DNA from 2 places in the Ruegeria sp. HKCCD6119 genome. Region 1 is predicted to be linked to the other one. Evidence: riboswitches for the same ligand, from Rfam matches in the RefSeq annotation. Region 1 holds a riboswitch; the other holds the start of a gene.

Evidence for each region. A riboswitch is a leader RNA that binds a small molecule or an ion and turns the genes downstream of it on or off. The one in region 1 is predicted to bind cobalamin.
Region 2: another riboswitch for cobalamin. It lies ahead of GS611_RS19800 (hypothetical protein); the one in region 1 lies ahead of GS611_RS06910 (DUF1636 domain-containing protein).

The regions. Positions count from the first base shown of each region.
Region 1 covers NZ_WVQV01000001.1:1,382,492-1,386,668, forward strand. The annotation lists gene GS611_RS06905 (SLC13 family permease) at 1-1,288, shown strand, start outside; cobalamin riboswitch at 1,515-1,722, shown strand; gene GS611_RS06910 (DUF1636 domain-containing protein) at 1,814-2,185, shown strand; gene cobW (cobalamin biosynthesis protein CobW) at 2,187-3,242, shown strand; gene cobN (cobaltochelatase subunit CobN) at 3,246-4,177, shown strand, end outside.
Region 2 covers NZ_WVQV01000015.1:46,838-51,014, forward strand. The annotation lists RNA gene ffs (signal recognition particle sRNA small type) at 1-31, shown strand, start outside; gene rsgA (ribosome small subunit-dependent GTPase A) at 139-1,215, shown strand; gene GS611_RS19795 (hypothetical protein) at 1,255-2,088, opposite strand; cobalamin riboswitch at 2,246-2,467, shown strand; gene GS611_RS19800 (hypothetical protein) at 2,558-2,965, shown strand; gene GS611_RS19805 (dual specificity protein phosphatase family protein) at 2,957-3,469, opposite strand; gene GS611_RS19810 (DNA polymerase III subunit gamma/tau) at 3,608-4,177, shown strand, end outside.

The DNA of each region.
Region 1 (4,177 bases):
GCCGATCGGTGCGGTTCTGATCCTGACGGGAATTGGTTACTTTCTGCTGTTGGGACGCTGGGTTTTGCCCGAGGCTGAAGGACCTGACAATACGGGTACCGGACAAGGGACACAGGAATACCTGCAAAGGGTCTATGGCCTCAAAGCTGATGTGTTCGAAGTCGTGGTGCCCGAGGACAGCCCCCTGGTCGGCGAGATTCTGGCCGACATCAACCACGAAAACCACCTGTACATCATTTCAACCTTCTATCGCGGCAAAACCTCGATGGTTCAGGTTTTGACAGCGGAAATTGCAGCGCCGTGTCGGCTGGCCATCGTCGGCCGCCGTTGGGAGGTCGAGAAGTTCGCCGAGAAATACGGGCTGACCGTTCTTCCGGACTTGGACATTTTCGTCGAAGAGTTCGCCCCAACCAATGCAGGCGTGGCCGAGGTGGTCATCACGCCTGACAGCAAGCTGATCGGCAAATGCCCCCGCGAGCTTTTGTTTCGCAAGACCTACGGGATGTCGCTGCTGGCCATTCACCGCGGCGAAGAGACGCTGAGCCATGTCGAGACCGAGGATCACGAATCCACTCAGATCGGGCTCGAAAAGTTTCAGGCGGGCGACATGCTTGTGGCCCATACCAGATGGGACAACCTGATGCGGATCAAACGAGATCCGGATTTCGTCGTTGTGACGACAGACTTTCCTCAGGACGAGCTGAGGCCGCAAAAAGTCGGCTGGGCCCTGGCATTCTTCGCCATTTCGCTGTCGTTGATCCTGTTCACGGACGTCCGGCTTTCACTCTGTCTTCTTACCGGCGCGGTGGGCATGATGCTGACCCGTGTGCTCAGCGTGGACGAGGCGTACCGCGCGGTCGGATGGAACACCGTATTCCTGCTCGCCTGCCTCATACCTTTGGGACAAGCCGTGCAGAACACAGGCACGGCCGCGTGGATCGCCCAGCAGATCATGATAATTCTGGACGGCTGGCCGCTCTGGTCGTTGCAAACCGGCATCGCCATTCTGGCGACGGCCTTTTCTTTGGTCATGTCCAACGTGGGGGCCACGGTCCTGCTGGTGCCTCTGGCAGTATCGATTGCGGTGGCGGCGGGTGGAAACCCGGCCGTCTTTGCCCTGACGGTCGCCATATCGACCTCGAACAGCTTCATCATCCCAACCCATCAGGTAAACGCGTTGATCATGGGTCCGGCCGGATACAAGGTGATGGATTTCGTCCGCTCCGGCGGAATAATGACGGCGCTGTTTCTGGTCGTCTCGCTGCTCATGATCAACGTCATCTATTAGCGCAAGAGGATCCGGGGTGTTCGGTGGTCTTTCCCATCATCTTGACACGTTCAGTCAAGGCACCCGTTCACCATAGTCTACGCCCCTTGCTAACATACTGTTCGTCGCCCGGCCCATCTCGGGCTGGAGCCCGGCACGCCATGCCGCCCATCGACGCCCACAGGTCGCTTTCCATGCCTCTGCATCATTGTTGCGCGCGACTCGCTTGACAAGCAGGCCAGCGGTGCCGCATGTCCCTTTCGTTGGTGTCGGTGACAGCCGATGAAAAGGGAATGCGTCAACGGTCTTGCCGCCAAACGCAGCCGCCCCCGCGACCGTGAACGGAGAGGATGCCCAATGCCACTGGCCCGAAAGCCGGGAAGGCGGGACATCCGACAGAGGCCCGCCTCTGGCATCCGCAAGCCGGGAGACCTGCCAACAACCGAAGTTGAAACCGGGCGGGGTGTTCCGGTGTCGGGTCCATGACCATTCGTGGCCCGCATGAAACCCCGTCCCCCGCGAAGAGGATTTGGGGGGATGAGAGACATGACCGATACCGCACCAGTCGAGTTGCTGGTCTGTACCACCTGCCGTCGCGGCCTGCCTGTGGAAGATGACACGCAACGCCCGGGCGCTTTGTTACACAAGGCTCTGGAACAGGCGGACCTGCCCGACGGTGTCACCCTGAAAGCCGTTGAATGCCTGTCAAACTGTGATCAAGGCTGTTCGATCGTGTTGCGCGGGCCGGGCCGCTGGACCTTCGTGTATGAAAACCTGAACGAAACAGATCATGTCGACGTCATCGTCGACGGCGCGACCAAGTATCTGGCCACCGAAGATGGTTTGGTGAAATGGCGCGAACGCCCCGAACATTTTCGCAAGAACTGTGCCTCGCGCATTCCCCCCATTGGAGCCTGACATGTCGAACCTCGAAAAACTCCCCGTCACAGTGATCACCGGCTTTCTGGGCTCGGGCAAGACCACTTTGGTGCGTCACCTGATGCAGAACCCACAGGGCAAGCGCCTTGCTGTCGTGGTCAACGAGTTCGGCGATGTAGGCGTCGATGGCGACATCCTGAAATCCTGCGCCATTCCTGATTGCCCGGCGGAAAACATCATGGAACTGGCCAATGGCTGCATCTGTTGCACCGTGGCAGATGATTTCATTCCCACCATCGAGGCCCTGATGGCGTTGGAGCCACGCCCGGATCACATCCTGATCGAAACCAGCGGTCTGGCCCTGCCGAAACCGCTGCTCAAGGCATTCGACTGGCCTGACATCCGCTCGAAGATCACCGTCGACGGCGTGATCGCCCTGGCCGATGCCGAGGCCGTGGCCGCAGGCCGCTTCGCGCCCAATGTCGAAGCAGTGGATGCGCAGCGCATGGCCGATGACTCGATCGACCACGAAACGCCCCTGTCCGAGGTGTTCGAGGATCAGATCTCCTGCGCTGACATCATCCTGCTGACCAAGCCCGACCTCGCCGGCCCAGAAGGCGTGGCCAAAGCGCGCGAGATCATCGCCGCCGAGGCGCCGCGCCCCCTGCCCGTCGTCGAAGTGGCCGAAGGTGCCGTGGACGTGCGCGTTGTGCTGGGTCTGGAAGCCGCCGCCGAGGATGACATGGACGCCCGACCCTCGCATCACGACGGCCATCACGATCACGAGCATGACGATTTCGAAAGCATCATCGTCGAGCTGCCCGAGCAGACCGATCCGGCCCAACTGGTCGCCAATATCGAACGCCTGGCCAATGAACTGAACATCCTGCGCGTCAAAGGGTATGCCGCCGTTCAGGGCAAACCCATGCGCCTGCTGGTCCAGGCAGTGGGTGCCCGCGTGCGTCACCAGTATGACCGCCCGTGGGAACCCGGTGAAGAACGCCGTTCGCGTCTGGTCGTCATCGCCGAGCATGACGATATCAAAGAGGCGGAAATCCGCGAAATCCTCGTGGGTGTGCGTGAGGCCGCCGAGTAAGCCATGCACGTCGTCTTTCGCGAAAGCCACGGGCTCGAGGAAACCGAGACCCCAACCGATCTGGGCCAGAGCCCGGCGGACCTGGTGGTGCTGTCCTTTTCGGACAGCGACCTAGGCGCTTTCGCGGCGGGCTGGCATCGTGGTGGCGGACCGGAAGGGCGAATGCCGACCCTGCGGCTGGCGAATTTGACGGCTCTGAAACACCCGCTGTCGGTCGATACCTATGTCGAACAGACGCTTCAAGGCGCCAAGGGCATTCTGATCCGTCTGATCGGCGGGATGCCCTACTGGGCTTATGGGTTGCAGCAGGTTCTGGCGCTGGCGCAGGCCAAGGGCATCGCACTGGCGGTGCTGCCCGCCGACGGGCGCGAGGACACGCGGCTGGATGACTATTCCACCCTGCCGGTCTCGACCCTGCGGCGTCTGGCGCATCTGTGCGATACCGGCGGCGAGGTCGCGGCACAGGCCGCGCTGGCGCAGATGGCTTTGGCGGCGGGGCTTTATGCCGGTCCGGTGATGGGCGCCAAGACCTTGCCCGAAAGTGGCGTGTGGTGTCCGGATCGCGGCGTAATCCCGGTGGAAACCGCATTCGAAGGCAAGACTAAACGAATCCTCGTCACCTTTTACCGCGCTTACCTGACCTCGGCAGACACCGCCCCGATCGCAGCCCTGATCCGCAGCCTGCGCGCCCGTGGATACGCGGCGGTGGGCCTGTTTGCCCCGTCTCTCAAGGCGCCTGTAGCCGCCGAATGGTTGCGGGAACAGGTTGTTGCGCTGAACCCATCTGCCATTGTCAACGCCACTTCGTTTTCGGGAAAAGGCGCGTCGGGAACGTCGCCTCTGGACGCTGCAGGCGTGCCGGTGTTTCAGGTCGCTCTCGCCACCTCGCGCCGCAAAGCCTGGGCCGAGGCGGAACGCGGTTTGTCCCCGGCCGA
Region 2 (4,177 bases), on a different contig from region 1:
CCCGCTTGGGTCGATGTCCAACCTCTCACTTTACGAACCTTGGCCGCAGGAGGGCTTTATGATTGTAGCAAAGATCCTTCGGGCAGCACGGTTCTGACCTCACGGTATCGACTGACTGCCTGAATACATGACCCGGGGATGAGCGATCGCCATCCGTCGGGAGTGCTGTTTCTGACGACAGGCAAACCAATGTTTCTTGCACTTTCGGACCTGGGATGGTCCTCTCACTTTGCCGCGCAACACGCGGCTTATCCTTCCTGCACGCCTTTTCGCATCACTTCCGTTCATCGGGACCGCCTGATAGGGCTTAACCCTGACGGCGAAGTCCCGTTACTGACCCCCGATCAAACGACCGGCAGCTATGCTGTTGGCGATTGGGTTCTCGCCGATGACGACAAACGCGTGCGCCATTTGCTCGACCGGCGCAGCCTGCTGCACCGACGCGCCGCGGGTACAGGCGCCGCGACGCAACTGATCGCAGCCAATGTCGATGTGCTGTTCATCGTCAGCTCGTGCAATGCCGATTTCAAACTGCCCCGGCTGGAACGATATCTGGCGCTCGCGCATCAGGCCGGGTGTTACCCGGTCGTTGTTCTGACGAAGGCCGACAAATCGGCGGACCCCGACAGTTTCTCGGGGCAGGTGCAATCTCTGGATCCGTTCCTGACGGTTCTGGCGATCAACGCGCTGGACCCGGCAGAGGTTGAAAAGGTTCTGTCCTGGTGCCCCAAAAGCCAGACCGGAGCGCTGGTTGGATCGTCGGGCGTTGGCAAGACGACACTTGCCAATACCATGACCGATCAGGATCTCGCCACCTCGGACATTCGCGAGGATGACGCGCGGGGCCGGCACACGACGACCGCACGCGCATTGCACCGGATGCGCAACGGTGGCTGGTTGATCGATACACCCGGAATGCGCGCGTTGCGCCTGCTGGACGCTCGGGACGGGATCGACGACGTTTTCTCGGACCTTGCCGAGTTGAGCCGGGACTGCCGTTTTTCGGATTGCCAGCACAGCTCCGAGCCCGGATGTGCCGTGCAAAAGGCAATAAGCCACGGCACGCTTGATCCGGCTCGATTGGACCGGTGGCGCAAGCTTCGGCGCGAAGATCAGCGCAATTCTGAAACCGTCGCGCAGTCCCGGGCGCGGGACAAAGCGTTCGGCAAGATGGTCCGTGGCGTCATGAAGGAAAAGAAACTTCGCAACCGGTGATCGTTGGACGGTGCCCGGCCCGTCCTGCGCCGCGTCTGATCAAGCGATCAGTCGCGGCCAAACCGCTGCATTGCGCCGGGCAAATGCTCCGATATGACCAACCTCGGGCAACCCGAAATCGGCAGGGCTCAGCAGGTGGCGGTTGGCATCGGGGCCGTAAAGATCCGCAAGCCGCCAAACCGCTTCCGGCGGCACCATCTGGTCGTCCTTGAAGGTGTACAAATCCACGGGCGTTCCAGAATCCTTCCACTGCGCGGCAGGTAACTCATGCCCGATTTCAGGCACATAGTTCAAAGGCGCCGTACACCATTTGCGCCACTGCCAATAGACCGATGCCGGCAGATCCGAGCCGAACCCGATCGCCTTTCCGGGAAGGTAGCCAAGGGCTCGGGCCAAAAGCGGGGCATGACCATACCAGAACAATCCTGCCAAACCACGATAGGGCCATGGATGGTCGCTTAGGGTTACCAGCCCCGAACACACACAGATCATGCGATCAATCAGATCGATATCCGGCTGCACAGGCCCCAACATCGCGCCGATCGAATGGCCGATGGTCCAATGCTGCGAATCGGGAAACCGTCTGCGCATTTCTGCCCGTGCCGCGGGCATGTCGATCAAGGCCCAATCCGCCATGGTCGCACGCGAATCTTTCAGGCGGCCGGTCAAGGAATGCCCGTAATCGCGATAGTCATAGGTCAGGCAGGCCATACCCCGCTCGGCAGCAAGCCATCGTGCGAAATGACGGTAATAATCGCGCGGCACACCCGTTGCACTGTTCAGCACGACGACGATTTCGGGCGAAGACAGCGGGCTGTACAACCGGGCAGACAGTGTTTTCTGCCCGGACGGAAAGCGAAATTCTTCGGTCATTACCGTTTGCTCTGTGTCCAACATGATCTCTGGCTTTGCGCTTGGTAAATCCGGTTTCCGAACCTCAACGCCCTCGACACTATGCATGAACCAACACCGTATCCAGCATGACCAAGCGTCCGGTCAAAAGATCGGCTTGACTCGATGCGTGCTCAAACGCTAGCGGTTGTGTGATGGTTTCCGGCCTCCACAAGGGGTCGGGATGAAAAGGGAACACGGTGCGGTATTGTCTGGTCATGCAGGCAACAACCAAATCCGCGACTGCCCCCGCAACTGTAAGCGGTAAGCGATGCCGAAACACCACTGGCCCAAAGGCTGGGAAGGTCGGCAAAGCGATGACCCGCAAGTCAGGAGACCTGCCATCGGAAACGAAACCGAAACTCGGGCGGGGTGTCCGGGCAGGTCCTGACGGCATCACGCTGTCCCACCTGTCCCAAATATCCTGTCCACCAAGCGCGGAGGGCGCAGGATGATCTGGAAGACAAAGACACATGAATTCAGTGCAACAGTATGTCAGCGGACGGGCAAAACCTGTCCCGCTTTGGCGCGGCTGGCGCGCTCGATATCCGAAGCCATGGCCCAGGCGACCTCGGCCACAAGTGACGATTTCGAGATTGAGGGCAGCAGCGAGCTGTCACATTGCAGCGAAGGATGTCATGCAATTTTCCGCGCGCAATCAGACCGCATTCGTGTCTTTTGCGGGACGCAGCCCGAAACCGCGATTGAGCCGCTGAACGGCTATGCCGACCTGATCTTCGGAAACACGTTCAGCGCGATGCCATCCGGCGTCGTGAAAACCCCACCCTGCGCGATGATCGAAGTTTCCACGATCCGGCCTCGAAAACCTGCTTGCGCGCCCGCGCAGATTTCAATCTGAGTCCAGACTGACCTGTGCCTGGGCACGCCGAGAGGCCCAGGCCAGTTGCGCATCCGTTTCGACGGCGCAAGGGCGCACCGCCCGCAATCGTTGCAGCGCCGTGTCCGCGCCTTCGCCGCATTCGACCATCAGCCGCAGGACAATCATACCTGACCTGCCACAGCCCCCGCGGCAGTGTACCAATACGCGACCTCCGCCGGACAGCGCGTGCCGGGCCGCGGCGCTGACGGACGGCCACGCGTCATCAATCGCTTTTGTCGGCGCTCCGAAATCTTCGATCGGCAGGTGAACCCATCGGCTGGCGCGGCTTTGAATATCGCTTCCAAATTCCTGCGCCCCGTCCTGAAGCATTTCGACATCCGTCGTCATCGAAACAACAAGCCCCGGCTGCCAGGCTGCGATCATATCCAGATCGCTGGAGTAATCTCCGCCGCGTCCGGGCATCGAGGTCAGCGCCAGCGTTCCGCCACCGACTTGCAGGGCGTAGATCACCAACTGCGACATGAATCCTGTCCTCCCCAAAGAACTCTATACAAAAATGAGCCATTAAATCCGCTGATGCAGTTTAGTGCGAAAGCGACTCGTTTCTAAATCAAAAATCATCGCGCCACGCTGTGGACGCGGGCAACGGTGGCCACTACGCTGTGCCCAAGCACCGAATCCCAACGAGAAGACATGACAGACAGCTCCAGCCCCGCCTATCAGGTTCTCGCCCGCAAATATCGCCCGGAAACCTTTGCCGATCTGGTGGGTCAGGATGCCATGGTGCGCACCCTGAAAAACGCGTTCGCGGCCGACCGGATCGCGCAGGCCTTCATCATGACCGGCATTCGCGGCACCGGCAAAACCACGACAGCAAGGATCATCGCCAAGGGCATGAACTGCATCGGACCCGACGGAACCGGTGGCCCCACGACCGAACCCTGCGGTCAGTGTGAACATTGTGTCGCCATCATGGAAGGCCGCCATGTAGACGTGATGGAGATGGACGCCGCCAGCCGTACGGGCGTCAACGACATCCGCGAGATCATTGACAGTGTCCGCTATCGCGCCGCCAGCGCGCGTTACAAGATTTATATCATCGACGAGGTTCATATGCTCTCGACCAGTGCGTTCAACGCGCTGCTCAAGACGTTGGAAGAACCGCCCGCGCATGTGAAGTTCATCTTCGCAACCACTGAAATCCGCAAAGTCCCTGTCACTGTGCTGTCC